DNA from 3 places in the Larkinella harenae genome. Region 3 is predicted to be linked to each of the others. Evidence: riboswitches for the same ligand, from Rfam matches in the RefSeq annotation. Region 3 holds a riboswitch; each other region holds the start of a gene.
The links. A riboswitch is a leader RNA that binds a small molecule or an ion and turns the genes downstream of it on or off. The one in region 3 is predicted to bind cobalamin.

Region 1 (10,527 bases), on a different contig from region 3:
GAGCAACTGAAACAGTGCAAACAACCCTGGACGGTCAACGCAATGGCGCTGGCTGCCGGACAGTTTATTTTTGACCAGTACGACCGTGTGCAGGTGCCGCTGGTGCGGTTGCTGGCAGACAAGGAAACGTTCGTTGATCAGCTACGACGCCATTCTGCGGTGGAAGTATACGAAAGCAGTACCCATTTTTTCCTGGCCCGAACGCGGAAAGGAAATGCCGCTCAGCTAAAAACGTTTCTGGTGGAAAAGCACGGTTTGCTGATTCGGGATGCCAGTAACTTCCGGGGACTGGACGCCGGTCATTTTCGGGTCTGCACCCTCTCGCCCGACAAAAACCCGCTACTCGTTAACGCCCTGGCCGAATGGAGCAGTTAGTGGTATTCTCCTTGCCTTTGCTGATTGGTTACGGGCTGGACCTGCTGATCGGCGATCCTGACAACTGGCCCCACCCAGTTCGGGTGTTTGGGACGCTGATTGCCCGAGGAGAACGGTTTTTGAATCACGGTGGTAAGCGGTTCTGGAAGGGCGCTTTGCTTGCTGCCGGGCTGTGCGTGCTGACGTACCTGTTCTTTTATGGAATAAACCAGCTCATGGCGGGTATTCATCCGGCGCTCTTTGTACTCACCAACGCCCTTTTTGTCTGGTATGGGTTGGCCAACCACAGCCTGATCAGGGAGGGCAAAGCCGTTTTTCGCGTCTTGGAGCAGGAGGGTGTGGAAGCTGGCCGGCGGCAACTTTCGCGCATTGTCGGGCGGGATACGTCGCGCCTGAGTCCGCAGCAAATTCGGATTGCGGTGCTCGAAACCATGTCCGAAAACCTCAGCGATGGCGTCATTGCGCCTTTGTTTTTTTACGGATTGGCGGGCGTTCCTGGTCTGATGACCTACAAGATGATCAATACCCTCGATTCGATGATTGGCTACCGCAGCGAACGCTACGAGCAGTTTGGGAAGTTAGCCGCCCGGCTGGATGACGTGGCCAACTTCCTTCCGGCCCGGTTAACGACGGTATTGATGGCGTTGGTGACGGGGAGTGGACGCGGGTTGCGCGTTGCGGGGCAGTACGGGCATCGGCACAAAAGCCCCAATGCGGGCTACCCCGAAGCGGCTCTGGCCGGAATTCTGAACTGCCGGTTTGGCGGGCCGAACGTCTACCACGGCGTGCTGGTTGAAAAACCGTACATCGGAGCGCACGACCGGCCGATTCTGCCGGACGAAATCGGGCGGGTTAGCGGAATCAACCAGCGCGTCTGTCTGGTGATGGTCATTGGTTTGGTGGTAATTGATTTATTCGTACGGTTTTATGGGTAAGTACGTTATTTCGGGCGGGCCGGGCGCTGGCAAAAGTACCCTGCTCGACGCGCTGCGTTTGGACGGTTTTTGCTGCTTTGATGAAATTTCCCGGCAACTCATTCAGGAGGAGGTGGCTAAAGAAAGCACGTGCCTGCCGTGGCAGAATTTGCGGTGTTTTGCGCAACTGGCGTTGCAGCGGATGATTGAACAGCACCAGCGGGCTTCAATAAATACCGACGGAACGGTTTCGTTTTTTGATCGCGGGATTCCTGATATTATGGCCTACATGCAGGTTGGCGGGCTACCGGTTGATGCGTCGTGGTACCAGCTGGTTCGGCAATTTCCGTACGAACCGCTGGTGTTTATGGCCCCGCCCTGGGAAAGCATTTATGTCAACGACAGCGAGCGCTGGCAGACCTTTGCCGAAGCATCGGCATTGCACCGCGCCCTGGTCGCTACGTATCAGGTGCTTGGTTACACCATTCTGGAATTGCCCCGGGTAACGGTTTCGGAGCGGGTTATCTTTGTCCGCGATGCCGTGAAGAATCAGGGTGTACGCAGCTGCACAACGGCTCCGTAATCGACTTTAAGGGAGAAAACCGTTGCGAGTGGAAGCTTTTGGTCGGCGGCCAGGAGCAGGCGGATTACTCCGCCATGCGTCACAATTCCGGCGGTTTGATAGGGCAGGCGGATCAATTCTGCCCAGAACGCCGTAACCCGTTCGTTCATCTGAACCATGCTTTCGCCGTTAGGTGAACAAACGTTTACATAATCATCCATCCAGGCCTTTGATTCGTTCGGGTCGACGGTATCCCAGGTTTTGCCTTCCCAATCGCCAAAATGAAACTCGCACAGACGATCATCGATCATGAATGCCGGAGCCAGTTGCTCCGCCAGCTGCGTGCAGCGACGTGACGGGCTGGAATACCAGGCGTCGAGCCGGGCCGGAAGTTTATTCCGAATCTGGGCCACTTCATCCGGAAAGCTGTTCAGCAGATCGACTTCCGTCCGCCCGTAAATCAGTCCGGGGGCGACGGCGGGCGTTGTGTGGCGAATCAGGTGAATTTCCATATGAAAACCGTCAGGATGTACACGCCAATTTCGCAAACCTGCTGCGTAGCGCCCAGACAATCACCGGTATAGCCGCCGATCCATTTGGTAAAATACCGGCCCAGATACCATTTAACAGCGTACAGAAGAAGCGGAAGGATAAGGAATATGGACCGGTCTGTTAGCCAGGCTAACGTTAGCAACGGAAGTACCGCAAATAGCCCCGCCGTCACCAGCGTCCGGGTGCTGCCTGCCTGCGCAACGGGTTTGGCTTTGCTATCGGGCGCATCCCGAACGTACGGATGGGTGAACAGGAAGGTGGCCGCCATAAACCGGCTCAGGGCGTGGGCGGTGATCAGAAGCGCGACAAGCTGAACCGGTTGGATCTGGAAAATCGGGGCCAGATTCAGAAGCAGCGTAAATTTTAGACCCAGTAGCAGTAGCAATCCCACAACACCGTAGGTGCCAATCCGGCTGTCTTTCATGATTTCCAGGATTCTGGCTTTGGTCCAGCCGCCCCCGAATCCGTCGCAAACGTCGGCAAAACCGTCTTCGTGAAACGCGCCAGTGGTCAGCACCGAGGCAATCATGGAAAGAATCAGGCCCGTAGAAACATCAACCAGATAGCTCCCAACCAGCCAGCTGACGGCGGCAACAAGGCCCACAATCCAGCCCACCAGCGGCAAATACCGGGTAGCCTGGTTGAGCGCGGCATCGCTATAGCCCACCCAGCGGGGAACGGGCAGCCGGGTGTAGAACTGGATTGCCGTCAAAAAGAGTCGAAGTTCCTGCTTCATCTCAATCGTTGCGACTGACGTTGGCGCTCTCAAACGTGGCCATTTCGTTCAGGAAAGCCACCGCGCTTTGTAAAATAGGATAAGCCACGGCACAACCGGTTCCTTCGCCCAGCCGCATGCCCAGATTCAGCAAAGGCTCGGCGCCCAGGGCCGACAGCAGACACACGTGCCCTTTTTCATCGGATTGGTGGCAGAAAACCGCAAAGTTCCGAATCGAAGGCTCGAGCTGAACGGCGCACAGGAACGCGGCTGAGGCTATAAAACCGTCCACCAGAATCAGCATCCGCAAGCGGGCAGCCTCCAGAAAGGCTCCGCATAGCATGGCAATTTCAAAACCGCCGACGGCCTGTAAGGCTTCCAGCGGAGTTGGCGGGACGGATGCGTGAAAAGCCAGGGCCTGCCGCAGCAGATTCAGCTTGTGCTGATACTGGCTTTCGTCGACGCCCGTTCCTCTCCCGACGCACGCATCGACGGGAATACTCAGTAGCTTACTCATGAGGGCCGCAGCCGACGAGGTATTTCCGATGCCCATTTCGCCGAAACCGATGACATTGCAACCCGTTTGCTGAATGCGCCGGACGATGTCGCCACCCGATGCTAGGCAGCGGTCCCGTTCGTCGGTGGTCATGGCGGGGCCTTTCAGAAAACTTCGGGTACCATAAGCCACTTTGGCGTGGAGCAACTTTTCGTGGGGTTCAAAATCGTAATCGATACCCGCATCCACCAGGCAAAGTTCCAGGCCGTGCTGGCGGGTGAATACATTGATGGCCGCTCCGCCATTCAGAAAGTTAAGCACCATCTGGTGCGTTACTTCCGTCGGATAGGCACTGACTCCCTCGCGCGCAATACCGTGACTGGCCGCAAACACCACAAGGTGTGGGCGGGTGAGCCGGGGCGTCAGGCTTTGCTGGATACTTCCGATCTGGAAGGCGAGCTTTTCTAGTTGACCCAGCGCACCCAACGGTTTGGTTTTGTGGTCGATCTTTTGCCGGAGTTGCTGATCGAACGGTAGAAAAATAGCCATGAACAAAGAAGGTCAGGACGGTTTTTTTAGATAATGGGGCAACCCCGACACCATAAAAATAGCTTCGTCGGCCCGCGTAGCTACATATTGGTTTGCCCAACCCTGCAGGTCGGTGAACTTCCGGCCGATGGCGGTTTCGGCGTGGACGCCCATACCAATTTCATTAGAGATGATGATAAACGTTCCGGGTAACAGCGCCAGAGCGTCGATTTCGCCTTGAAAGGCTACCAGCGATTCATCCACATCGCTGTCGTAAGCCATGAACAAATTTGTAAGCCAGAGTGTAACGCAGTCGATAACAGCCACCCGATTGGCCAGCGGCAGGGATGCCGGGTTGCGCTCGGCTTCGTAGGTGGTCCATTCCGGTCCCCGTTCGTCCTGATGGCGTTTTACCCGACGTCCGAAATCCTCGTCCCAGATTTTGGCGGTTGCGACATAAACCGGCGCCGGGCTCAGTTGCCGGGCGCGTTCCTGCGCAAAACGGCTTTTTCCACTTCGGGTTCCGCCCGTTACGTAAATGATCATGCTTCGGTTTTAAAGCGCTTGTAGAGAAAAAGCTGCCACTTTTCCTCGGCGACGCCCGCTTTATCCATTTCGGCGCGGGCCAGCGTGAAAAACAGGTCCGATAGCCGGTTGATGTAGGCGGGAATCGCTTCGTGTACGTCGTCCGTTTTGCGAAGCGAAACCAGCCGCCGTTCGCCCCGCCGAATCTGCGTACGAATGACGTGACACAGGGCCGAAATTTCGTTGCCACCCGGTAGTAGAAAGTAATCGGAGGGTGACGTCATGGCTGCTTCCAGTTCATCAATCCATTGCTCGCAAAAGCTGGCACCGTCTTCCGGCATCGGATTGGTATTGATTTTCTTGGCACTCGACGGTCGGGCCAGGTGCGACATCATATCCATCAGGTCTTTCTGAATCCGGTGCAGATTGAGTTGCCAGGGGTGATCGGCTTCCAGCTTCACGCGCAGCAGGCCGATGGAAGAATTGGCTTCATCCAGCGTACCGATGCATTCAACCCGAACATCGTCTTTATCGACCCGGCTGCCTCCAAAGAGGCCGGTTGTTCCTTTGTCGCCTTTTTTAGTGTATATTTTCATGAGAATCTGTATTTTAAATGGTTATGGGTGGTTGGTTGATTTTTCAGGATGGATAGATGGCTGTTTGAGGACCTGGAGAGTTTCGAGAAGCGCCTGGATGGACGTGGCTTCCTGCTGATTTCCGCCCCGATTAATTGTCCAGTTCGGACGGTTTTGCTGAAAGCTTACCAACACGACGCAGGACGTGCGACCGTCTGGTTGCTCCACAACGAAGCCTTCCCGGCGGAGCGCCCGGCGCGTCCAGAAAGTCAGCTTTTCGTCGCCCAGTAGCCCAATGGCAGGGCCTTGTTCTTCAGCGTGCATGGTAAAGGTGCCGGTTGTTCGGTCGAAGAAAAAGCCCTCTTTGTCAAACGTGGCTTCAAACGCCCCGGTTAAAACCAGGTCTTCGGGTGTTCCGGTTGCCAGGCTGCCTCGGGAGTCGAGCAGCCACAACTGGTCGGCGGCTTGCAGCGCCAGATCCAGTTCGTGGGTGGATAACAGAATCGCTTTGCGGGTTTTTCGGCTTAACTGGTGCAGTAACCGCATCATTTCCACCCGGTTCGGGAGGTCGAGGTGGGCCGTTGGTTCATCGAGTAAAATCAGGGGAGTATCCTGCGCCAGCGCCCGGGCCAGCATAACCTTCTGGCGCTCCCCGTCGCTTAATTGCTGCAACCGGCGGTCCGCAAAAATGAGGGTTCCGGTTGCCTCCATGGCATGTTGCACCTTCTGATTATCCGCTGTGGTCAGTTGGCCCAGCCAGTTGGTGTGGGGTGTTCGGCCCAGCGCAACGAGTTCCCGGACCAGCAAGTTGCCGGCATCGACCCGCTCGGACAGAACCAGACTCAAGGTTTGCGCCAGTTCAGGAGCCGCTAAATCCGTCAGATTCTGTCCTATGACCGAAATATGACCGCTCAAGGGCCGTTGCAGACCCGCCAGGGTTCGCATCAGAGTGGATTTTCCGGCTCCGTTCGGACCCAGCAAACAAACGAGCTGGCTCGACCATAAATCCAGCGACAACGATTCGGCCACCGTTTGACGGGGGTGTCGTCGGCTGGTATAGCCAATGGACAGGTCTTGTGCGCTCAACAAAGGCTGTGAATCGTTCATCAGAAAGCAGAGCGTAAGTTGTTTCGTCGCACGATAATCCAGATGACAACCGGCGCACCCAGTAGGGAGGTCACAATATTGATGGGCAAAACCGCCTGCGTTCCGGGCAGTTGTGCGAGGCAATCGCAGAGCAACAGCAGGACGGTCCCGACCAGGCAGGTGGCAGGAATCAGAAGGCGGTGGTTGGCGGTATCAAACAGAGAACGGGTCAGATGGGGAACGGCGATCCCGACAAAACCGATGGGGCCACAAAAGGCCGTGATGCTGCCGGTCAGCAGGCTCGTACTGGCCAGAATCAGCAATCGGCTATAACCCACGCTCAAACCCATGCTTCGGGCGTAGTTTTCGCCCAGAAGCAAGACATTCAGCGCTTTGGATGAGGAGAAAGCCAGCAAAAGACCAACCGCCACCGCGCTTGCCAAGACGTACAAATGCGTTCCGATAACGCCCCCCAGAGAGCCAAAGGTCCACATCAGGTATTCCTGTAATTGTTCGGGCTGGCTGAAATACTGCCAGATGCTGATGACCGAAAGTGTAATGGTTCCTATCATCACTCCAACGATGAGCAGCACGATATTGTCACGTAACCGGCCCCCGATGGTTAGCACCAGCAGCAGGACCAGCGCTGATCCCAGCGATGCCATGACGACCAGTAGCCAGCTTCCGGAAAGACCGAGTTGCCGGATGGCGTAAAGGCTGGCGCTACTGCTACCACCCAGCATTACCAGGGCTACGCCCAGGCCCGCACCGGCGGTAATACCCAGCTCGGAAGGTCCCGCCAGCGGGTTTCGAAACAAGGTTTGCATTTGTAAGCCGCTGACTGATAGGCCGCAGCCTACGATCACCGCCGTAATGGCTTTCGGCAGGCGAATTTTTTGTACGATGTAGAGTTGGGCGGTATTTTCCGAACCTTGCCCAAAGACGATGTTGATTACTTCTTTGAGCGGAATGGATACGGACCCGACTGTAATATCCAGCAGAAAAAAAAGAAATGCCAGCCCCGCCAGCCCCAACAGCAATAGCTGACGCCAGGGGCGAGCCGGTGTCGGGTGCCGGGTGTCGACAGCAGATGTTGTCATTCGTTCAATTGCTTGTAGTATACGAGTTGGTGGGTAGGCAGCAGATCAGGATGCAGAATTTTGATCAGATCGGCCAGCACGGTATGCGGATTGACGGAGCCCGATTCCCAGAAATCGTTGGAGCCCCGCTTATTCGTTCGCTTGCTGTAGTTGTAGAGCTGACCGGTTTTGAACGCTTTAAAATCGGCATACCGTGCGTCTTTGGCGAGGACATCCCGTTTTGATTCAATTCCCATCAGGCCGACGTTGAGCCAGCAGTCGGCTTTCAGGGCGACGGGATAGACCGCTTCAAAATTCAGCGGAAGACTGCCCGTCGTTCGGCGGTTAACCCACGGGTAATTACCTCCGGCATCCAGAAAAAACCGGGTCATGTAGCTGTCGCCATCGGGCACAAACCAGGCGTCTTTGGAATTCATTCCGCTGAGAATGGTAGGTTTGCGGGCCACTTTTCGGGTTAACGAGGCCAGCCGGTTGTACTCTCGTTCGACCTGGGCAAATTTCTGATTGACGAGCGCTTCTTTATTGAGCAGGGCAGCCAGCAGCTTGACCCATTCGGCCCGTCCCAGCGGGGTTGTTTCCACCCATTCGGAATTGATGAGTACCGGAATGCCCGCGTTCCGAAGCGTGCGGTAACGATCCATGCGGGCATTGGGGCTTCCCATCGCCATCAGCAAATCGGGTTGCATGGCAATCAATTGTTCTTCGTTGAGCGTTTGATCGTGGCCGACTTCCTGAATCTTGCCCGACTCGATTCGCTGAATCACTTTGGGTGACGATACGTATTTGGTATTTCCCAAGCCGACAATCAAATCCTCGGCACCCAGGAAGCCTGCCAACCCAACGTGCATGGATGACATGGCGACCATACGCCGGAGCGGAATCTGAATAACCTGACTGGTTGCGTAGCCTTTGGGGGTCGGGGTGCCGCGTTGTACCAGCACATACCGTAACGTATCCGCCGTTTTTTCAAACGGACTGATGATTGAAACGAGCTTGTACGTCTTGAAATACTGGATGGTGAAACCCCGCGCGTGTTGAATGGTGACCCGGTTGGCGGAAACGGCGGTTTTTTGAGAAGCTGATGGGAGCGACTGGGCATTGGCCGGAGATCCTCCCAGGCTCCATAGAGAAGCAACCAGAAATAGAGAGCAACTGCGGAATAGACGTTTCCTCAGGCTGAGCGAATGTTGTGAAATCATAAAAAGACAAGCCTTTCTTCCGAAAGCTGTTGCGTGCTACTACTGAGGCAGGTATTCTGACTTCCCCGGCAACCCACGGCCTTCCCATTCAGCAACGAACAGTGGCACAGTTGAGTGAGCAGCCCAGACAGTGGGGTTACAGCAGCGGAGACTGTTCCGGATTTTCACCAAGTCGGCAAACCGACGGATTCCCTATTAAAACAAACCGGTTTGGCACCAAACCGGTAGTTACCTCTGTAGTTTTGGGGCAAAGGTACGATAAATAAACCGTAGGGCGTCAATCGGGCTCTGGAATGTGTCGTCAGGCGTCGCAGGAACTTATCAGCGTTGCTGTAGTATTCTGTTGGCCGAGCAGAAAAGGCGTACGCAACGGTTTGAGGAAGTTTCGGTTACACTACAGCCATTCTTGTTTTTTAGTCGCGGGCGTATTTCGAGCGCAGTCGGCGGGCCACATCATCGGCCAGGTCGTCGCGCAGGTTATTGTAGAGTTGCCAGCGGGAGGGCGCAAAAAGACTGGCCGATTTTAGCGAACTTCCGTTGAGCGCCCGCTCATCACCACTGAACGTTTCCCATTCCGTCACCCAGCTACGGTTTTCCCAGACGGGTTCTTCCCACAAGACTTTTCCCGTTTGGGTATCCAGGGCCCGCATCCGCAGGTCCAGCCCCGCGCTGATTTCCCGCCGATGAGTTGTCAGGGTGCCACTTACTTTCTCCATGATATCGACTTTGGTCGAATCGTTGATTTTCTTCTCGCCAACTTTATACGACTGATTGCTGTAGATGGTGGTAGAAGATGAGGTGATGTTTTCGTTGAAGGGCGAATAATCAGTTACCTGCATCTGGATGGCCTGGTGAAGCGGGAAGCCATCGCCAGCCTGTTCACTGGGCAGGTAAAGCCGGACAAAGGTGGAAGGGGTGGGGTTGCGGTCAATGCGCTGAAAGATCAGGTCCTGCAATTCCCGATTGTCGCCGGGGCTAATTTCGTCGGTTGGGCTGATCGGTTCGACGACAACCCGCAGGATCGCAAAAGGCAAGGCATCTTCGGATTTAGCGTAAGCCAGCCGGAAATCTGGAACCCAATCCATGGCTTTGCGGTAGTTCAAATAGGCTTCTTTAGCTGCTAAACGGTTTTCTTCGCGGTATGTAAAGGCTTGCTCGGCCACCGAATACCGGTCGGCAGCCGCCAGCTTGCGAACTTCGTTTTGCCGATCCAGGTAGGAAGAGGGATAGGCACGCAACCACTCTGTACAGGCTTCGCATTCCTTGGCGCTCCCACGCGGGGCAAATCCACGCCGGGCGTTATCGGTCAGGGTTTGCAGTTGGGTATATTCCCGAAAAACGGCTTCCCATCGAAAGGGTTCATGACGGTCTGGTGTTGCTGCCGAAGAAAGTCGTCGGATTTCGGTTTGGTGCTGGTTGTACGCATGCACGAAGGCTTCTTTCAGAATTAGAGGGGCCAACCTGTAACCCCGCTTGAAGGGGCCGTGCGGTTGCTGCAACCGTTGGGAGGCTTTTTGAACAGCAAGATCAAAAGTACCCCGATTAAGCGCTGTTTTTCCACTGCTGCACGCAGACAGCCAGGTAGCGATCAGGGCGAAAAACAGACTCAGGCGAAACATATGGTAAGCTACATTTTTTTCCACATTGGACAAGTGACCGCGCACTTGGTTTATCCTTGACCCCAAGAAAAAAACATCCGTTGGATTGTCATAAAAAAACAGCCCTTTTGGTAGAAATAGCTATTAGGGCTAGTTCTTCGACAATGGCATATCGTGGTGCAGCTACGCCGACTTTCCCACTCGCATTGACGCTACAGAATGCATCTCAATTCATACCCTACGCAACCTGAATGCGGAGATTGGTTTTGGTAAAAAAATTAAGTATTTTCCCGAATAATAAA
Region 2 (10,527 bases), on a different contig from region 3:
GGTCGGGGTTCGGCTGCACGTTCAGGCCGTCGCCAAAAACCTCTTCCACTTCCTGCAACCGGTAAGCCCGCTCGAGGGACAGCTTCAGGCCCAGATCCGGTAATACTTTGAAACGGGAGGCAACGCCGTAGCCGTATTTGTCGAAGTGCGTGTTCAGGGTCTGGTAACTGAGGTCGATCCATTTTTTTCGCTCCAGCCCTAGCCCGTAGTATTTTAAAAAGAAGGTATTGGTCCAGCGCTTGTCCAGAAATTCCTGCTGATAGGCGAAGCCGAGAATCTGCTTGTTCATGGTGCCGGGCCTGTCGTCGCTGGAGGTCTGCAACGCATTAAAACTTTCGTTACGGAGGTGGTCGAGCGTGTAGTTAAGGTTGAAGGAATGCTGCTCGTTTAGGATGTAACTCAGGTTGGCACGCACGAAGCTCCGGGGCCGGATGATGTGCGAAACCGCCCGAATTGACCCCATTTCACTGGCGGCTTTGACCGTCCAGAAACCGTCCCAGTAGTACTGCCGAAACAGCGTGTCGGCGGTAATGTAGGTGTCTTTGGAGCGTGAAGCAAAAAGGCTGAGATCGAGTCCTTTCACCAGCAGATTATTTTTTCTGTAGCGGAGCGTAGCCGTAGAGGCTTTACTTTTTCGGGTAACGTTGCCGTATACAATCGTTTGTTCAAAACCGGTTTGCAAGTCCTGCTGCCCTTCCGAATAGCCGAAACCTGCGTAGAACGCGTCGGCCCAGGCTCGGCCCGAAATCCCGGCTTCTACCTGCCCCATTGCCGACCGGAACTGGTCGTGAAACCGGCGCACATCGGCGACCACAAAGGAAGCGCCGTTCAGGTCCGTAATTTCCTGTCCGTTACGCTGCCCGCCCTGAAGAATTTCTACGCCCTTCATTTTGTAGTTGTTATCCGAGTAGTTGTAAAAACCGCTGGCTTTGATGGTGATACCGGTGGGTTTATGAACATACTGGCCCGTCAGCGCTGCCCGGTGTGTGTTGAATGAGCCGTAGCTGTGGCTGGCGTCCAGGTAGTTACGCTGGTGCTGGCTAGTGATCACGTTGACGGCCCCGCCCATTGCGTCGGAACCCAGTTGCACGGGAACCACGCCTTTGTAGACTTCGATGCGTTCGGCGAGGTTGACGGGAATCGTGTTGAGGGAAACGGCGCTGCCCAGGATTTCCAGCGGCACGCCATCGATGAAGTACTTGACGGCTTTGCCCGACAAACCGTTGATCGAAAAGTTGAAACTGGACCCTAAACCGCCCTGTTCCCGGATGCGTACCCCCGTGCTGCGGTTAAGTACCTGGTTGAGGTCGGCGGTGGTGTTGGCAAATTGCCGGGTTTCGATGGCGTTGACCGTAAACGCCTGTTCCTTCACCTGCTGCGTTTCGGTTTTGCCGAATACGTTGACCTCTTTTAAGTCCTGCTGGTTTTCTTTCAGCCGAATGGTCAGGCTGAGTGCCTGCTGAGGTTTGACGGTGACGTCCTGCGTTGCGGTGAGGTAACCAATGGCGGAAACCTGGAGGGTATAACGACCGGGGTTGGGCACCGGAAACGAGTAAAAACCGTCGGCATCGCAGGCCGTACCGTGGGGTGTATTTTTCAGGACTACCGTTGCGCCGGGAACCGCGCTGCCCGACTCGGATTGTACATACCCCGAGATGACACCGGTTTTTTGGGCAAAAACCGGTATCGAAAAAAGCCAGAAAGCGGTTAGGATAAGGTAGCGTAGTGTTTTGCCAGCTTGCATGGGTTGATCGAAAAATGGACTATCAACCAGTCAGTAGCGCCACGGCTTACTTCCCGAAGGTAGAGCGGCAAAAAAAGTGTGAATCCTTGGCGGGACCGGTGAAGACGGGTTCGTGAGAGCGCTCGTCTGGCAGGAAATGCGTCAGCAAATACGACGTTCCGGTCGATTCCGGCTATTTGAAAACGAAGTACAAACGGGGAGAGAGGAACAACGCCCGCATTGGTCAGGAGTTGAGTCGATCCAAGCGAATGACGTAATCGACCTGCTTGTCAAACTGAAGTCCCTTGCGGAGCGAACCCGTTGCGGGGTCATAAATCCAGACGTAACTGTCCTCAGTGTTGGGGTTGAGGGTGATATAAACCCTTCCGTTTTCCATCAGTACGCAGTTACGGGCAGTGCCTTTGTCAAGTGGCAGGTTAAGACGGGTTGTGGTTTGTCGGGCCAGGTCCAGCACGTAAAAATCAAAATGCGGAACCAGGTAGTGGTCCTGCATCCCCCTAAAAAGCGCCTTCCGTTCAGTACGGACAATGGCCTTGCCGTGGCCGATGGACCAAAAACCGTAGCCGTGGTTGTGAATTGGGGAAGCCGACAGGTTAAAAAAATAGTCCGGGTCGAGTGCGCCGTCCGATTTTCGGATGCGAAAAATGCCGGTGGGTTTGGAGGGATGGTCGCCCAGTGCGATGCCCGGGCACGCGATGAAGTAAAAGTCGCCGTTTTCGTCGGTGAAAAAATGCGATTGACGGGTGTTAATGCCCCCGGGGTAGGTCGAGCGGCTGTCTTTGAACGTGCGGACGGTTTTCAGGCCGGGGTACGTCAACTGCGTGACGTAAAGGGTGTCGCTGGTGGTGTAGCTATTCAGACCGGTTTTGTGATACGTGTAGCCCAGGTAGAGATCGCCGTTCAAGAACGTGGAAAAACCGATGGACATGGAATTAAAACCATCCGTGGGCTTGGGCAGGTTGACGGTTCCTTCCTGTGCTTTCAGATGATCGAGCGTAATCTTGGCGTAGCGAACTTCTGATTGCCGAAAGTCGTGACCCAGAATCAGCAGTGTATCGCCGAGCCAGTTGTAGTTGTCGACGCTCCATTGGCCTGTAAGCTGAATGCTTCCGGTTTGTTTAAATTCTTTATTTTCAACGGTATTACGGAGGAATTTGCTGTCTTTCCAGGACAGCCGATAATACTGGTTCTGGTGCACAATCAGCTCGTAAAACAGGCGGGAAGGCGTTACTCGGGTGCCCTGGGCGAGCGGATCCATAAAACCCGAATCGAGGGTATCGGTTTGAACGAGGTATTCGGCCCCGTCCTTCATCATCACGTAAAGACTGTATTTTTTCTTGTGATCCGGCGTGCTGTCTTTTTTTTCGGGCGTACAGCCAATCAGTTGAACAAGCCCCCAAAAGATAAAAAACGCAACGAAGCCGTTCCAGAAATTCCCCTTCATACGTTCGGTTCAAATATCAAACTGCATCATGAGCTGTCGCTGCATCAAGGGCGGCAGGCCCGTAAGAGAACCTTGCGGCAGAACGATCACTTCATTGGTCGCCGTTGTGCCGTAGTTCAAGGCAATGTAGTTCTGGCCTTTTTTCAGTACCACTTTTTCGCTTTTTTCGTCGGGTTGGGTGCAGACTCCCTGGATGGTTAACTCAATGTCGTGTTTGGGATTGATCATCATAGCCCCGCAAAAATCGATGCGACCGGTTTGGGTGTCGATCTCAACATTACTTTTCGGGCCAACGGAAATCGAATAAGCGCTCTCGTGCAGGTCTTTATTGGCCGTCTCAGACGTGTTCGTGACAACAATAATCCCGCGGCTTTCGGTCTGATTGTGGAGAAAAAAAAACGTGGCTCCGGCCAGGAAAAAAAGCAAGACGGCCGCGGCCTGTCGCCAGTAAGTAACCGAAAAGGACTTTTTTTGCCGGGAAGGAAGCACTTTTTCGATGTCCTGCCACATTTCCTGCTGAACCGTAAACTTGCTTTCGCCAACCGGTAGGAGCAAAACCGGGTCTGGCGTCGTGTCGTCATCGAAAAGCCAGGCTTCAACCGCCTGTTGTTCGTCGGGCGTACATTGTCCGCGGTGGTATTTTTCGATAAGCTCCCTGCTGATCTTCATGAATGCGCTTTCGGCCGAATAGATGCTTTGAGTAAAAGTAGCACAAATAAGCGTTAACCGTAAGCCGTGGTGACAAACTAGGTGAAGTATTCGGAAAGATTGGCGCGCAGGGTGGATAGTGCACGGGTAATGTGGTATTCAACGGCCCTCTCCGAAATCAATAGCGAGATGGCAATCTCTTTGTTTGATAAGCCTTGTTCGCGGCTCATTTTGAACACGTTCCGGCACTGGCAGGGCAGTGTTTCGACCAGACCGTTAATTTTTTCTTTCAGGCTATTGTAGAAAATGTCGTTTTCGGTGCCGTTATCGGCCGTATATGCACGGCTAATAGCCTCCTGGGTATATTCTTGCCGAATCTTGCTGTTGCGCAGGTATTCGAACACCTTGAATTTGGCGGATCGGAGGAGGTATCGTTCGATGGAAACCGTAATTTCCAGTTCGTCACGGCGTTCCCAGAGCGACTTAAAAATGTCCTGCACCATGCCTTTGGATACTTCTGCATCGCGCAGGTTGTTGTAACAAACCGCAAAAACCGATTCCCAATGCCGCCCATAGATATCTCGAAACGATTGTTCATCGATTTTGAAAGTGGTCGTATGGGGTGGCGCTTCGTACATACCGGGGCGAAGAAAGCGCAAATATAGTACCCTGCTTTATTTTATCTAGAATTATTCTAAATTAATTAGCAGGTAACCGGCTATGATTCGCAAAAGCCGGTGTGATAGGGTCTGCATGCTGCGTAACCCGTCCAGATCGAAACCGTTAGTCCAGAAATAAAGAACTGTCGGCGTTCCATACTGCTACCTCATTCACCAGGCGCCTGGCTGAATGAGGTAGCAGTATGGTAATTGGACCCGATCGAATTGAACCGTCCGGAACGTTTCCCGGCATTGCCAGTTTAAAAGGTAAAGTGATAGCGCAGCGAAACAGCCCGGCCCGGCAGGTTATAGCCCCGCTTTTCGTAATAATTTTCGTCGGTCAGGTTGGTCACCTGGAGGCTCACCGTATGGTGCTGCGCCAGCGTATACGAAGTGCTCAGATCAAGCACCAGGTACGCCGGATATTCGATTTCCGGATTGGCCGCATCCGTAAAATCGGTGTCTTTCCGGTGTCCTATGTAGCGGCTCAGCAGCCGGGCTCGCCATCCTTTGAACGAATCGTATTCCAGCCCCGCGTTCAGGTTCATTCGGGCCACGTTGGCAATGTCACGGCGGGTCGTATTCCCATCCGTACTGACCAGGGTTTCGGAATACCAGAGCATTGAGGTCGCGTTGCCGAATAGCCGCAGGGAGTACCGATACGCCGTCAAGGCACCAAAATCGTAGCTAACTTCGGTTTCAATCCCACTCAGATCCGAATCGGCTGCGTTGACGTAGGTAGCCCGGGCCACGATAACATCCCCGTTTGGCTGCTTTTCGTTAACCTGCGTTACAATTCGGGCGATCCGATCTCGGACATCGGTATTGAAATACGTAATGGCCGCACTGAAACCGATTTTCGGACGGCTGAACGTCAGGCCAAGGTCATAGCTAATACTGTTTTCATTGGTCAGATTTGGATTGCCGCTGGTAATGGTGATGCGTCCGGTCGTGGTACGGGTTTCGGAGTATCCGGCGACGTTGTACGCATCGGGCGTGACGAAGGCCCGTCCCACGGTGCCCTTCATCCGCAAACCGGGCAGCACCTGAACCACAGCACCCAGGCTGGGACTAATGAATGGGTTTGCGGTTTTTCCCGGTTTAAACGTGGTTAAAAGCGGAGTTTCCTGCACGGCGAAGGTGATGTTATCGTAGCGGAGACCTGGTTGTAGTGTAAGCCGATCTTGCCCAAATGTGAGCAGGCCCTGCGCGTAAAAAGCTGACGAGCGAATGGTGTAATTGGGCTGCGTGGGCGCTCGTTCGGTATCGGCATTGCTCCAACTGCGGGATTGGGTGCCGGCCTTCAGGTAATCGTACCCAATCGTAAGATGGTGCCGCCCCAACTGCCAGCTATCCTTCAACTGAATACCCTGCCAGCGGTTACCGGTATTGGCGGAGAGAAAAGGAGTGACCGGTTTCCCCGCTACATTTGTCGTCTGATTGAAGTTGTTTTCTTCCGCCGTAAAGACGCGCAGGGTTGGTTTGTGCGGACCAATCTGACCGCTCAACGCCACTTCGCCCGACTGCCGGTCCACATCTTTGAGACTGGCCTGCGTGATTCCGTATGTAATATCACCCGGCGATTCGACATCGTTCGCGGTAAATTTTTCGCCCCGAACATCGACCCGCCAGTGGGAGTTCACCTGGTAACCTGCCCGTAGGGTTCCAGAATAATAGGTAAGCTTCGTGTTCGGACGGCTCAAACCGTCATCTTTACGGTCGTCGACGGTTTCGGGCGATAGATTAGGGGGATACTTGACGGCCTGATCGCCTTTGAGCAGATTCCGAAATAGATTCCCGTTCCCCAGCCTGTAATCGTGCGCCCGCTTCAGATAGCTGACCGATGCATCAAAATCAAGTCGTTTGGTGAGATTCCCGCCGATGTTTCCCGCGGCCTGATACGTTTGAAACGAGCCGTACTCGGCGAAGGCACCACCCCGGATGGCCCCCGTTGATCGCCGGGTAATGACGTTGATAACGCCCCCCATCGCCTGAGACCCGTACAAGGCTGATGCAGGCCCTTTCAAAACCTCGACCCGTTCCACATGATTGAGTCCGATGGTAGACAGGTTGGAGGCCCCCGCCGGTCGGCCATCAATGAGCAGTAATGTCCGTTGATTGAGCCCCGAAAACTGGGGGCGGAATCCCCGGATGCCAACCCCCGACGACAGGTTTGGATACTGAATGATGTTGACCGCAGTCAATTTCTTGACCAGATCCGTGACGTCGAAGGCCGGTGTCTGCTCGATGTCACGTCGGGTTATAACCGCGATTTGCTGCGGTACTTTGTCGCGTCTGATTTCCGAACGGGTGGCCGTTACGACTACTTCACTCAGGTCGCTTTGCCGAAGGCTGTCGGGGGAAACCGACTGGGCCCGTAAAGCCGTAAGAGAGAGTATACTTAGTGCCGGATAAAGGCAGGTGAGCCTCGGGAACCAACGGGTAGATCGATCGATAGATCGTTGTTTCATATACTAAGATGGAATGACTTCGAATAAGGTATAGACGCCGATGGCGATGGAAAAAATACCGACGGCATAATTGATCAAACGAACGGCTGACTGCCAGCGGTCAATGACCCGGGTGAGCGAGAAAGCCAGTAAACAACCGTACAGTGTCATGGCAGCGATGATGCCTACACTTTGCAGCACAATGATCCAGACCGCTGTCGATGCATCGCGGGCCGCCAGCGTCAGGGCCACGGTACACGCTCCGCCCGTGCCCGCCAAACCGTGGATCATGCCGACCCAGAACGACCGGCTGACCGGTTTGGGGGAAGTGGAGGGGGTAGCTTCAGGCTCCTGAGGTTTGTGATTGCGCCGGATGGCCACAAGGCCCAGCCAGATCATCAGCGGCCCCACCACGAGTTCAACCTGTTCGGCGATGTTGAGCGACAGGGCCGATTTTAACAACAGAATAAAACAGGCAAACAGAATGAGGGTAAACGAATGGCCCAGCGCCCAGTGCGACGATCGCCAGACGATGCGCCAGATTTGCTGATGATTGCGTTTTTCGGAAGCTAGCACCGACACGGCGGCCATGTGGTCGGGTTCGAAGGAATGCTGCACACCCAGGAGCAGCGAATCCAGAAGAAGTGGGTTGATCATGTGCGTTTACAGGGATTTGAGCCGGTGGCCATCCACGAAAAATGCAAACGCAATGCAGGAGTGGCCGCCCGCCGGGGCGCACTCAATCAACTGCCTGCCTGCTTTTCTTCCCGAAAGCACACCGGATAAAACGCTTAGTGGCAGGTCTTCTGGCTCGTTCAGTTCTGACGCCTTCCCATCCCCGATAAAGGAACAGTGGCAAATCGGTCAAAACGTTTTGTTGAACTATACAGCAGCGGGAACTGCTCCGATTAACACTACGTGGGTAGTGCGACGGATTCCCTTTTAAGCGCTTCGCGATGGAAGCGCACCCGTAAGCAGCCGCAAAAGTACAATTTTATTCATACCTTTGCGCCAGTAAGTATCTACTTCATTTCTCCAACAGGAAAATGGTTCGGCTTAACCGCTGATTAATAGGGAATCGGGTGTAAATCCCGAGCTGTCGCGCAACTGTAAGTAACGCACACACTAGCTACCCGGCGTGATTCGCACGCTTGATGTTCACTGGTTTGAAAAACTGGGAAGGACGGTAGCCAGGTTACAAGTCAGGAGACCTGCCTTTTTTCTTGCTGACAATGCTTTCGCGGTCTGAAGCACGGTCAAGATTGGCTTTCTCCGGCTGGTGTATGCGTATGCCAAAACGGATTGGTGCTGCGTTCCCCAAAGCACCGGTAGCCATTGCCCGTTTGCTCCTTCCCGCTCGCACGACGAAATGCTGGCAGAGACTTTTAAACTTATTTTTTCAAGTTAAAAGCTATGCACAAGCACCCCATTGACCACCCGCGACCTGGTGGCCCATTCGCTTCATTTTTTTGTTTTCTCAGGCCGATTGCGAAACTCGTGTTACTGGTTTCGATGGCTAGCCAAACCGTATGGGGCCAGTCGGCCACCGGTATTATTCGTGGGCAGATTCAGGCCGACACCGGCGAACCCCTGACGGCCATCACTATCCGGCTGGAAGGAACCGGCCTCGGGACTTCCACCGACGAAGAAGGCCAGTTTGTCCTCAAACGCGTACCGTCGGGCACCTACACGCTCATCGCCAGTGGAATTGGCTACGAAGCCCAGAAACAAAACATTACTGTAATTTCTCATGAAACAACTGTACTCCGTTATCAGCTGAACAGCCGCACCAACGAACTTTCGGAAGTGACTGTCACGTCGGTTCACAGCTCGGCTTACTCCTCCATCAATAAGCTCCCTATTCCCACCCGGGACATGCCGGTTACGACCAGTTCGGTGTCGGCCCGTATTATCGAACAGCGCGCCGTCGATGAACTGGGCGAAGCCGTCAAAAACACAACGGGGGTTCGGGCCAACAACACCTACGGCGGTTTTCAGCATTTTACGGTTCGGGGATTCAACAACTTCGTGCTGCTGGTGGATGGGGTCCGCGACGAACGGCACAACATTTCGACCAGCGCGCCCAGCACCAACCTGGCGAATGTGGAACGGATTGAAGTGCTGAAAGGTCCGGCATCGGTGTTGTTTGGCCATTCGGCCCTGGGCGGAATCATCAATATCGTTCGGAAGCGGCCGACGGCGGAGCAGAAAGCCGATTTCTCCGCCACGTACGGGAGCTTCAACACCCGGCGGATGCGGGCGGGTGTGGGCGGTGCGCTGAGTTCAAAACTGCGCTACCGGGCCGATTTCGGTCTTTCGGCCACGGACGGTTTCCGGCAGTCGGCGGTGAGCACCAACAACGCGTACCTGGCGCTGGAGTATACGCCCACCGAAAAGGATTATTTCTACCTGACGCTCGGCGCGAATAAAGACCGCTACGCTACCGATACCGGAATCCCGATGTTGCCCGGTGGCCTCGTCTCGCCGGGAATGGATATGAATACCCGCTACAACGATCCGGCGGATTTCCTGAAGAATACCAATTACAATGTCCAGTTACAGTATGTTCGCCAACTGACTTCCAACCTGCGTCTGTCGAATCAACTGTCGTATTCCCACGACAATATCGACTATTTTTCGACCGAACAGTTGACGTTCAACGCCCGGCGCGATTCCCTGAAACGGACCTCACCTTTGTATTTCAACCACATTACCAAACCCCTTCAGAACCAGTTCGAACTGACTTATGACCTGACTACCGGACCGGTGGAACAGAAAATTCTGGCGGGATATTCGCTCAGTGTGCTGGATCGGAAAACGTATAATGCCACCATTTTTGGTCCGGGCCGATTAAGCCAGATTGCCGTACAGAATCCGGTTCTGAATCAGGGTTATATCGATTATGTGACGACGCAGTACCGGGCGTCCGACGAAACCGTACACGGTTTTTACGTGCAGGACTGGCTGCGGTTTTCGGATAAACTCAAGGCGCTGGTGGGGTTGCGGTTTGACAGTTTCAAGGGCGTCTATTACACCGACAAGGTTGATGCCGACCGAAACGTGACGGAGCGCGGTGCTCAAACACCGATTTCAAAATCGGCCCTGACGTACCGCCTGGGCCTGGTCTATCAGCCCATTCAGTCGTTGTCGGTTTACGGGTCGTATTCAACCTACTTCAAACCGTCGCGCCGGATCGCACCCAACGGCGAAATTTTCGATCCCGAAACCGGCTATCAGGCCGAGGTGGGTAGCCGTCTGGAATTGGCACGACGCTGGACGGCAACGGGATCATTGTATTACATGCGCAAGGACAACCAGGTAGAAAGTCTGCCGGGCGGTGTGTTCAAAGGCATTGGCTCCGCCGAATCAAAAGGTTTTGAGGTGGACATGCAGGGCAGTCCGCTGGCCGGACTGGACATAACAGCTGGCTATACGTTTACACAGGCTAAATATCTGCCGTTTGCCGGGAGTGATGTTAATTCCGTGGCCGGGAACACGGCGGTGCTGGCGCCCAAACACATGGTCAATGTGTGGGTTAATTATGAGCTGCCCAAAACCGTACTTCGCGGGCTGAGCCTGGGG
Region 3 (10,527 bases):
TAATAGGTATGCATAGGGATAAATAAAAAAGAATGCTGCAAAGCCGGACATCATAATTAGTATTTTAGCAAATCTAAATTAGTCAAATAGTATAAAAATTAGTATATAATGTTTAATTAGTTAGCAAATTACTAAAACAAGTGCTGCATTTTACTAATTTTAATAGTATACATTTTCTTTTTTTACGCCTAGCGATTAGAATATTACCTTATTCTCTACAACTACCATGTTTTTATTAGCAATCCTTTTTTATTCATTTGAATTATCAATACCTTCACACTGATAGATTGAACGAAAGTTTATGGTGAAAAATTAACAGTCAAAAGTATATCAAAAAGCAAAATTCAATTCTAGCTTCTCTCACGGAATCCTCTTGCTCATTGGGCACGATGAATACAGAAACTCCTCTAACTTTTTCAAGTGGGCAGAAGAGAGTTTTGTCACCCCATCATTTTTTTCTACTGGTTCAATTACAAATCACCAACGTAGGTATAAAATTACTTAGACCATGAATCGCTGCGTGACAGGTACGATTCATTATAATGCAATCTTCGAAGGTTGGGACACTATAACGCGGGCAGCTGTTCGGGCGGCCAATATCGAGAAGAGAAATATTGAATGAATACAGACGAATAGTATGAGAAGCATGGTACTATGGTCCGTTGTAGAAGTAGTAATAATAGGCGTAAAAACAATTGTAGTTAACAAAAGATTAATAAGGCGGCTCATCGTATTAGAGCAATCAAGTAGGGTAGTTGATATAATGCATTTATATTATAATGTTACGAACATACACTAAATACAGGACGACATTGATCACTTTTTCTCACCCTATCAATCGAACCTTTTAAGTGAAAGGATAGTGCCAATTGTATAGTGCCAATTATAACAAATCCAATTAGAATCTTTAAACTGCCAGAGTCGTAATAATCTTATTATCAGCAGATTAAATACATAAAAATAAATTAACAGTGCAATTAAATTTTTGAACTATGGAGTACAAGAGTATTATTGAAAATTGTTGGTCGGACCGTACATTGCTGACCGATTCGGCAACCTTAAAAGTAATCCAGGAAGTTCTTGCTGAACTTGATCATGGGCGCCTGCGCGTTGCAGAGCCTGACAGTGCAGGGGAGAAGTGGACAGTTAATGAATGGGTGAAGAAAGCTATTCTACTTTATTTTGTTTCCCGATCAATGCAAACTCAGGAAGTAGGCATTTTTGAGTTTCATGATAAAATCCCTCTAAAGACTGATTACCAGAAAAGGGGAGTTCGCGTGGTTCCACCAGCGGTGGCGCGGTACGGATCTTTTATTGCTCCAGGCGCGATCTTGATGCCATCTTATGTAAATGTCGGAGCTTATGTAGATGAAGGGACGATGGTAGATACCTGGGCTACGGTAGGTAGTTGTGCTCAGATCGGTAAGGATGTTCATTTGAGTGGGGGAGTAGGAATCGGTGGCGTTCTGGAACCACCACAGGCGTCGCCTGTGATTGTGGAAGACGGTGCCTTTATTGGCTCCCGTTGCATCGTAGTTGAAGGCGCTCATATAGGCAAGAAAGCCGTACTAGGAGCAGGTGTTACCATTACTGGCAGCTCTAAAATTATTGATGTAACCGGAGCATCTCCAGTTGAACATCGTGGGTATGTTCCCGACAATTCAGTCGTCATTCCGGGGAGTATTGCTAAAGAGTTTGCTGCAGGCGTTTACCACGTACCGTGTGCACTCATCATTGGTCAACGCAAAGAATCGACCGATTTGAAAACGTCATTGAATGACGCGCTACGCGAAAATAATGTGACAGTTTAACAAACTGTTTTTCTCCATCAATTTACATCTTATGAAGGCCGGTTTACATTTGTAAGCTGGCCTTTTTTTGATTCCACTTGTTTACATTTGTCATAATTTACTTTTGTAATAAATTTGCGCTTGTTTATCATTGTAAATAATTTACTTTTGTTAAAAAAAGCTTGTTATGAATGTAAATGACAAAATTAAACAGGTACTGAAGGACAAGAACTTAACTCCTTCTTATTTCGCCGATGAAATCGGTGTACAACGTTCAAGTATCTCACACATCTTATCGGGTAGAAACCGCCCAAGTTTTGATATCATTCAGAAGATTATCCGCCGGTTTCCCGAACTAGGTTACGATTGGATACTGGAAGATGAACAACCGTCATTTACAAATGTGAACGCGCGAACGGTCGAAGCACCACCACAACCAGTCAGGAAAACCGTTTCACAACCTGAAATTGTGGCAGAAGCCCCACAGTATTCAGCCCCTTCACAATTGCCTACAGCTAAAAAAATAGAAGAAAAAACCATAGAGCGGATTCTCATCTTCTATACAGATGGAACGTTCCGCGAGTATTCTCCTTCATAGATACAGACTTCTGAACACCCCTTTCCATGGTCCTGGGCAAACCCCATTTGCCCAGGACTTTTTTTGTGATTCCCTATACCGGGTCTCTACAAGGTTTGATTGAAAATCCTTCGCAATGCGTTACCTTTGCCTCTGAGAAAAGGCGCTACCTGACACATGTCAGGAATGGCTTAATAGGGAAGCCGGTGTAAGACCGGCACTGTCCCCGCAACTGTAAACTCAATAAGTCTGTTTTCTCTTCTTGCCACTGTCCGAAACTAAGGTCGGATGGGAAGGCCGAAAGCAGGGAGTAAGTCAGGAGACCTACCTTTTTAACAGCTGTTCAACCGGCCGCTTTCGGGTGTAGAAGAACCGGCTTGTGAATCTCTCTGGAGATCTAGAGACGATCCTTTTTACTTAATTAACTTAGTATGCGGTACAGAGACGGGATTTTCCTGTCCTTACTGATCAGTTCGTTTTCGATTGCGAACGGGCAGACCAGCAATGTTGACCAAACCTTACCGGCTATAACGGTTTGGGCGACTCCTCCGGAACGGTTTTCGGCGGGCCTAAAAACGCACCGCATCGATTCCGTGGCTTTGGAACAGTTTCGTTTTCAAAACCTAACGGATATGCTGACGTACCATACACCCCTGGCTTTTAAGGTGTACGGTGCTGGTCAGCTGGCCACAGTCTCTTTTCGGGGCACATCCGCCAACCACACCGCCGTGCTTTGGAACGGTATTAATATCAACCAACCAACCCTGGGCACCACCGATTTTTCAACTTTGCCCGTCATCGGATTCGATCAAGTAGCTATTCAATACGGTTCCTCGGCCAGTAGCGTAGGTTCCGACGCCGTCGGTGGTAGCATCCTGCTCATGAATAATCCGCAGTGGCAACAGCCGGGTTTGTTTGCCTCAATGGGCCAGCAGATCGCCAGCTTTCGTAATTTTAGCACCCAGGGCGGCATCCGGTTTGTGAGTCCGGTTGGTAAAAAATGGCAGGTTTCGGGCAAATCATACGCCAACCTCAGCCACTTCAACAATGATTTTCCGTACCGGGAACGGGGCAACTACTTTGTCGAACATTCAACGACCCGGCAGAAAGGTGTGATCCAGGATTTGTATTTCCGAAATCAGAAAGGAAATCAGCTCGCGTTGAACATGTGGCTGACCGACAATGATTTGGTTATTTCGCCAAATGACACCACAGCACGGGAGCGAACCCGTTCCCAATCATACCGTTTAGTAACAACTTACGAAAACCAAACGCTTTCAGCACGGCTGGGTTTCACGCGTGATATAATTGATTACGCCCGCGGGAATTTCAGAAACCCCAGCCATTCAATGACTGATCGACTAGTCAGTCGAATTGAAAAAGAACTATCCAAATCGTATTCGTCAGGGCTGGCCACGCTGCGGATAGGGGGTGAATGGTCACATTACTGGACCCGCGTCGATGGTTACGATTCTCCGCAGATTGAGGAAGATAGGGCGGATTTGTTTGCCCTCTTACGAATTCAATTAGCAAAATGGCTTTTGTCGGCCAACCTGCGGCAAGCTTTTGTCACTCGGTTCGATCCCCCCATAACGCCTTCCGTTGGCGCCGACTACTTTATTTTTCAAAAAGACAAAGTAAGCTTAACGGCCAAAGCCTCAGCGGGACGAAGCTACCGGGTTCCTACGTTAAACGAACGCTATTGGAAAGAGCTGGGCAATCCTGATCTACGACCCGAGAATGGGTTCAACCTGGAAACAGGTTTGGCCGTGCAGTGGGCACCGGACAAAAATTGGAAAGCTACCACCGAAGCAACGGTTTTCCGCAACCGCATTGACAATTGGTCGTATTGGAATCCCGACTACGGGTATCGGGTCGAAAATCTGCAACTCGTCGTTTCCCGGGGTCTGGAATGGACCAGTACCCTTGCATACCAGACATTGGCCTGGCAATCGGGGCTAAATCTGACGTATGCTTTCACACGCTCGAGCCAGGAGCGGGCTTATAATGCCTATTCACAGGACATTGTTGGCAAACAACTCGTGTATGTTCCCAAACACGTGGGGCGGTTATCAGCGTACATGGCCTGGGGTAAAAACCGTCTGACTATTCAGAATCAGGTTAATTCGCGCCAATACATCACCTTCGACAACATTCAGTTTCTGCGCGGTTTTATGCTGACAAATATTCTGCTTGAAACCGCAGTTAAACTCGGCCCCGTGCAAACACGCATTCAGGGGCAGGTCAACAACGTTTTTGACACTGTTTATCTAAACATCAAGCGCAACGCTATGCCGGGGCGGTACGTTGCCATTCAATTAATCTGTAATCTGAATACCAAAAACCAATGAAGAAGAAAACAATGCTATCGACTAGTCGGCTCAAACTGGCGTTAGGGGTTCTGGTCGCATTTACCTGGTCGTGTAACAACGACAACAATAATCCAGAAGCATTGCCCTACGGTTCGGGCGTGCTGGTGATCAACTCGGGAAATTTCACAGACAACAACGGCTCCATCACGTATTTGCCACCCACCGGAAATTCCATCACTTACGATATATTTAATCAGGTCAACCAACGTTCGCTTACTGGCGGGGTGCAGGGCTACACTGAAGCTGACGGCAAAGGGCTGATTCTAGTAGACAACACAACGGCAGCACAGGATAAAATTGAAATCGTCGACGCCAATACCTTTAAATCGTTGGCGACATTGCGATCACCGGAAATTGAAAATCCGCGATCAGCCATTCGCGTGAGTGCCAATAAAGTATACGTGAGTTGCTGGGACGTCTCCGGCGATTTTAACAATGGCACATTTTATAAAGATCCGGGTTATATTGCTGTTGTCGATCTGACTACCAATACCGTCACGAAGAAAATCCCGGCGGTAAAAGGAGTAGAGTCGCTTCTGCTGGTCGGTACTGAAGTGTTTGCTGGATCAGCGGGTGAAGCCACCAAATTAATAATTATCGACACGACAACGGATCAATTGAAATCCAGTATCGAAATGGGTCCGAATCCAAACCCGGTAGCCGTCGATGCCAATGGCAAATTGTGGGTGCACTCCGGGCACGAATTAATTCGCTTCAACACCAGCAGCAAAACCGTGGAGACGCGCGTTAAAATCGGAAACGACAACACAAAGTCACCAAGTCTTTTTCGATTGAGTGCCGACAAACAATATTTCTATTTTGTCAACAGTTTTTACGACAGCAGTTTCCAGCAAAAAGGAGAACTGTACCGATTCGCCGTAACCGACACCAGCGTTCCGGCCACCACGCCGTTTATCAATCGCTTGTTCAGTGGTCTGGCTGTTGAACCACAAAGTGGCATCATTTACGCCGGATTTGCACCGTCGCTTAAACAGGCCGGTTACGTGATTCGCTACCAGCCCAATGGAACTCTGATTGATTCCCTCAAAGCCGAGATAGGTCCATCCGGATTTTATTTCAAATAAATAACTGCAGAATAAAAAGCGATTAAAGACTTCAGCGATTTGGGTCTTTAATCGCTTTTTTATTGATACTACCTGATGCTGAGCTGATCGAAATCAAAGCAGCAGTAACTTTAGTGCCATTATAGAGCTATAAACCAGCCTATTGTTCCACGTGAATCCATAAACTATTGATCTACACTATCTTATACAATGAACTAATAACCAATAAGTTACACATGATTTTCAGGCTCTAAAATTACACAAAATATTTGTTGTATAATTTATATTATGTTAACTAAGGTTTTCGAATTCATAGAGCCCGCCATATGTTATTCAATTCCCCGCCCTCTTTAGTATTCAATTTACTTGGCTTTATTGAACGGTAATAATTACTTTTTTCTCTGCACATACTGGTCAAATCCAAGACAGAACAATTTCGAGGCTAGGCTACAAAAATAACCAAGCCATTCAATCCACAAACACATGCAGATTATTTGAAACGCAATCCAACCAACCTTACAAACATCGCGCATGACGACCATGCATTAGTGGAATTTTCGGTAAGCCCTAGCTTTGCGGATTAACAACTGGATTTGTCTCTCTCATGTCCCAATCATTTCTCCTCATTCTAACCGAGATGAATTTAGCTTTTGCTTTATCACTACACGCTATAAAACATAGGCATAAAAAAAGAGGACAGTTTTAAAACTGTCCTCTACTATATTAATCGAAACCGTTTGTTATTTGCTTTCGACACAAGCAATTTTCTTTTCTTCAAACTGCTTCAGAATATTCTGAAGGTTAGTCAGGTTATCATTCAGATCCTGATCCGAATCCTTCGCGGCTTTTGCTTTTTCAAAGTAAGGCAATGCCTGTTTGAATTTTCCACAGACCTGACCTTCAATTTGCGCACCCTTTGCCTGATACTCTTTCATATCCATCGAAGAAAGCTGATCCCGAATGATCACGGCTTCGTTGAAGTAAACGGCACCCAGGTTGAAGTTGGCATCGAAGTTGTTCGGATCAACCTGCAAGGCTTTGGTGTAATACTCTTTCACCATTGACCGGTCGCTGTCGACGGCTTTGGTCAATTCCGCCAGCTTCTGCTCCTGGTTTCCGGCAGCCTGCCCTTGTTGAGCCTGCTCCTGAACAGCTTTCTCAAAACCGCTAATTTTCGACTGTGAATCCGTGATCATCTGTTTGACGCGAGCGATCTGGTTTTTCACATCCGCGTTTTTCGGCTCTCTCTTCTGGCGAGCCGTCAGACGTGTTAATTCATTTTGTGATTCTTTCAAGACCACTTTTTCATCAGCCAACTGCTTGGCAGCATCCGGACCTTTTTTTACCGAAGCCTTCAGCTTTTTCAACTCGTCCGATCCTTCACGCATTTTATTGTCGTAAATGTTCGCCAGTGTCAGCAGGTTATTCAAGTTGTTCGGGTCTTTCGCCAACGACTCTTTCAAAGTCGCAATAGCGTCATCCGTTTTGCCGGAAGTAACCAAAATACTCGTGCGCTGCGTGTTCAAGTCTTTATTGTTCGGAAAAATCGTCAAGCCTTTATCGATCGTGGCAATGGCTTTCTCAATTTCCTTGTCCTGATAGTACAAGCTCACCAGCGTTGTGTAGACCGAAACGTCCTTCCCACCATTGGCGATGTAGCGTTCGAACTGTGTTTTAGCCGCGCTCGGATTGTCGGAGCTTTGCAGGAAAATACCACCGTACAGAGCAGCCGTCGTATCTTTCGGGTTGATCTCACCGGCTTTCTGCATAAACGTAGCCGCATCCTTGAAGTTCTTCGCCTGGTATTTGTAGATTCCCGAGTTCATAAACGCCTGGAACAGCGACTGGCCTTTCAGCGCTTCCTCTGCTTCCTTCGCCATTTTACCGGGTCCACCCTTTTTGTCCTTATCTAATTCGACAACCTTCTGATAGGCTTCGTATGCGACGTTTGCGGCATTGGAATCCAGCTTAATGGCCTGCGTAGCAATGTTTTCGTAGGTTTTCGCACGATCCATCCAGGTTTTGGCTTTTGCAGATGATTTTTCATCCGTGATCGCCTTGTCGCTTTTTTCTTTCTCGCTCTGGAAAGTTTTCTCAGTCAGCGCATCGAGCCCCTGTTGTTGCTGCGCGTATGCCCCTACTGATAAAAACCCCGCCAGTAGAAAAAACGAGAGTCGTTTCATATGACTAAAATTTGTGGTTAAACGTTGTTTTCTGAATTAACGTTGGAAAGTACTGAATAAATTGTGGGATTATCAAGCCATTTACTCAGAGGCCGACTCCTCGGGCCCCGTTACGAGACCTTCCGTAATCCCATCATTCCCTTCCGTTTCCTCATCTTCTTCCCGGGCAATACGGGTTACCGACGATATTTCGTCACCGTCCCGCAGGTTGATCAGACGAACACCCTGGGTATTACGGCCAATGACCCGCACCTCTTCAACGTGCATCCGAATGGCCGTTCCCGATTTGGTAATGATCATCAGATCGTCCGAATCCGTCACTTCCAGAATGCCAACCAGGTTTCCGACTTTATCCGTCACTTTCAGGGTACCAACCCCTTTGGCTCCGCGGTTTGTCACCCGGTATTCTTCCAGCGGAGACCGCTTTCCAAACCCTTTCTGCGACACCACCAGCAATTGAGCGTCTTCCCGACCGATGCACACCATCCCGACCGCTTTCACCCCGGGTTCCAGATCAATCCCCCGAACGCCGGCGGCTGTGCGGCCCATCGGACGCACCCGGTTTTCATTGAACCGAACGGCTTTCCCTTCGCTCGATGCAATGATGATATCGTTCTGACCGTTGGTCATACACACGTTCAATAACCGATCGCCTTCTTCTTCGTTGATCGTAATGGCAATGATACCATTCTGACGCGGGCGGGAGTAAGCTTCGAGCAGGGTTTTCTTGATGGTCCCCAGCTCCGTACACATAACGATATAATTATTATTAATATAATCGGTATTCTTCAGATCTTTCACGTTGATCACCGCCCGGACTTTATCGTCCGATTCAATGTTGATGAAGTTGGCCAACGGCCGACCTTTTGAATCACGCGCTCCTTCGGGCAGTTCATAAACCGGCAGCCAGTACAAACGTCCTTTCTGGGTAAAGATCAGCAGCGTATTGTGCATGGTGGCCATGAACAAATGCTCCGTAAAATCATCCTCCTTGGTTTTGGCCGCTCTCGAGCCAACCCCTCCCCGGCTCTGCGCCCGGTATTCCGTCAACGGTGTCCGTTTGATATAGCCTTCGTGCGAAATCGTGATCAACATTTCCTCGTCGGCAATCAGCGACAGATCACTGATATTGCCATCACCGAGCATGTTAATTTCCGACCGGCGCTCGTCACCGTAGCGAGCTTTCAATTCGAGCAGCTCATCCCGGACAATCGTCAGCTTGCGTTCTTCGCTGGCCAGAATATCTTTCAGATCAGCGATCAGCCGCGCCAGTTCTTCGTATTCAGCAATGATCTTATCGCGCTCCAGTCCGGTCAGCCGTTGGAGCCGCAGTTCCAGAATGGCTTTTGCCTGAATCTCCGTCAACTCAAACCGTTCAATCAAACCGTTCTTGGCCACATCCGGGTCACGCGAGCTCCGGATGAGTTCAATCACAGCGTCCAGGTTATCCAGAGCAATCAGCAAACCTTGCAAAATATGCGCCCGCTTCTCGGCCTCCCGCAATTCGTACTGCGTCCGGCGGGTAATCACCTCCTGGCGGTGCTCCACGTAATACCGGATCATGTCTTTCAGGTTCAGCAACACCGGCCGGCCTTTCACCAGCGCGACGTTATTGATGTTGAAAGACGATTGTAACTGGGTATATTTATACAGGTTATTCAGCACCACGTTCGGAACCGCATCACGCTTCAGGTCGTAGACGACACGCAAGCCATCCCGGTCCGACTCATCCCGGAAAGCCGAGATACCTTCAATCTTCCGGTCATTGATCAGTTCCGCCGTTTTTTCCAGCATCATGGCCTTATTGACCATGTACGGAACATCGGTAACAATAATCTGGGTCTTTCCTTTATTCTCTTCAATGGTTGCATGCGCCCGCAGCACAACCCGGCCCTGCCCGGTCCGGAAAGCATTACGAACCCCTTCCATTCCGTAAATCGTTGCGCCCGTCGGAAAATCCGGAGCCAGGATATACTCCATCAACTCATCGACCGTAATATCCTGGTTTTCGATATACGCCACAATCCCATTGACGACCTCTGTCAGGTTGTGGGGCGCCATATTCGTCGCCATTCCCACCGCAATACCCGACGACCCGTTGAGCAACAGGTTCGGCAGCTTGGCGGGCATCACACTTGGTTCTTCCAGCGAATCATCGAAGTTAGGCTGAAAATCGACCGTCTCTTTGTAAATATCCGTCAGAACCTCTTCGGCAATCCGTTTCAGGCGCGCTTCCGTGTACCGCATGGCAGCCGGGGCATCCCCATCAATCGAACCGAAATTTCCCTGACCATCCACCAGCGGGTAACGCAATGACCAGTCCTGGGCCATCCGTACCATCGTACTGTAAACGGACGAGTCTCCGTGTGGGTGGTATTTCCCCAACACCTCGCCCACAATCCGGGCCGATTTCTTAAATGGTTTGTTGTAATTCACGCCCAATTCAGCCATCCCGAACAGAACCCGGCGGTGAACCGGCTTCAATCCGTCACGAACATCCGGCAGGGCCCGGGAAATAATAACCGACATCGAATAATCGAT

Region 1: another riboswitch for cobalamin. It lies ahead of ACYVH9_RS04670 (ABC transporter substrate-binding protein); the one in region 3 lies ahead of ACYVH9_RS26265 (TonB-dependent receptor plug domain-containing protein).
Region 2: another riboswitch for cobalamin. It lies ahead of ACYVH9_RS04585 (hypothetical protein); the one in region 3 lies ahead of ACYVH9_RS26265 (TonB-dependent receptor plug domain-containing protein).

The regions. Positions count from the first base shown of each region.
Region 1 covers NZ_BAAGWE010000001.1:1,145,082-1,155,608, forward strand. Annotated here, with positions in the region: gene ACYVH9_RS04620 (pyridoxal phosphate-dependent aminotransferase) at 1-375, shown strand, start outside; gene cbiB (adenosylcobinamide-phosphate synthase CbiB) at 363-1,310, shown strand; gene ACYVH9_RS04630 (AAA family ATPase) at 1,303-1,872, shown strand; gene cobC (alpha-ribazole phosphatase family protein) at 1,839-2,363, opposite strand; gene ACYVH9_RS04640 (adenosylcobinamide-GDP ribazoletransferase) at 2,348-3,139, opposite strand; gene cobT (nicotinate-nucleotide--dimethylbenzimidazole phosphoribosyltransferase) at 3,141-4,163, opposite strand; gene ACYVH9_RS04650 (bifunctional adenosylcobinamide kinase/adenosylcobinamide-phosphate guanylyltransferase) at 4,176-4,688, opposite strand; gene ACYVH9_RS04655 (cob(I)yrinic acid a,c-diamide adenosyltransferase) at 4,685-5,263, opposite strand; gene ACYVH9_RS04660 (ABC transporter ATP-binding protein) at 5,285-6,349, opposite strand; gene ACYVH9_RS04665 (FecCD family ABC transporter permease) at 6,349-7,428, opposite strand; gene ACYVH9_RS04670 (ABC transporter substrate-binding protein) at 7,425-8,627, opposite strand; cobalamin riboswitch at 8,657-8,863, opposite strand; gene ACYVH9_RS04675 (hypothetical protein) at 9,041-10,246, opposite strand.
Region 2 covers NZ_BAAGWE010000001.1:1,122,957-1,133,483, forward strand. Annotated here, with positions in the region: gene ACYVH9_RS04560 (TonB-dependent receptor) at 1-1,744, opposite strand, end outside; gene ACYVH9_RS04565 (hypothetical protein) at 1,968-3,188, opposite strand; gene ACYVH9_RS04570 (hypothetical protein) at 3,198-3,857, opposite strand; gene ACYVH9_RS04575 (RNA polymerase sigma-70 factor) at 3,935-4,495, opposite strand; gene ACYVH9_RS04580 (TonB-dependent receptor plug domain-containing protein) at 4,756-6,966, opposite strand; gene ACYVH9_RS04585 (hypothetical protein) at 6,970-7,602, opposite strand; cobalamin riboswitch at 7,725-7,932, opposite strand; cobalamin riboswitch at 7,976-8,178, shown strand; gene ACYVH9_RS04590 (TonB-dependent siderophore receptor) at 8,458-10,527, shown strand, end outside.
Region 3 covers NZ_BAAGWE010000008.1:66,337-76,863, reverse strand. Annotated here, with positions in the region: gene ACYVH9_RS26275 (2,3,4,5-tetrahydropyridine-2,6-dicarboxylate N-succinyltransferase) at 993-1,811, shown strand; gene ACYVH9_RS26270 (helix-turn-helix transcriptional regulator) at 1,978-2,388, shown strand; cobalamin riboswitch at 2,511-2,713, shown strand; gene ACYVH9_RS26265 (TonB-dependent receptor plug domain-containing protein) at 2,799-4,718, shown strand; gene ACYVH9_RS26260 (DUF5074 domain-containing protein) at 4,715-5,824, shown strand; gene ACYVH9_RS26255 (tetratricopeptide repeat protein) at 6,544-7,986, opposite strand; gene gyrA (DNA gyrase subunit A) at 8,068-10,527, opposite strand, start outside.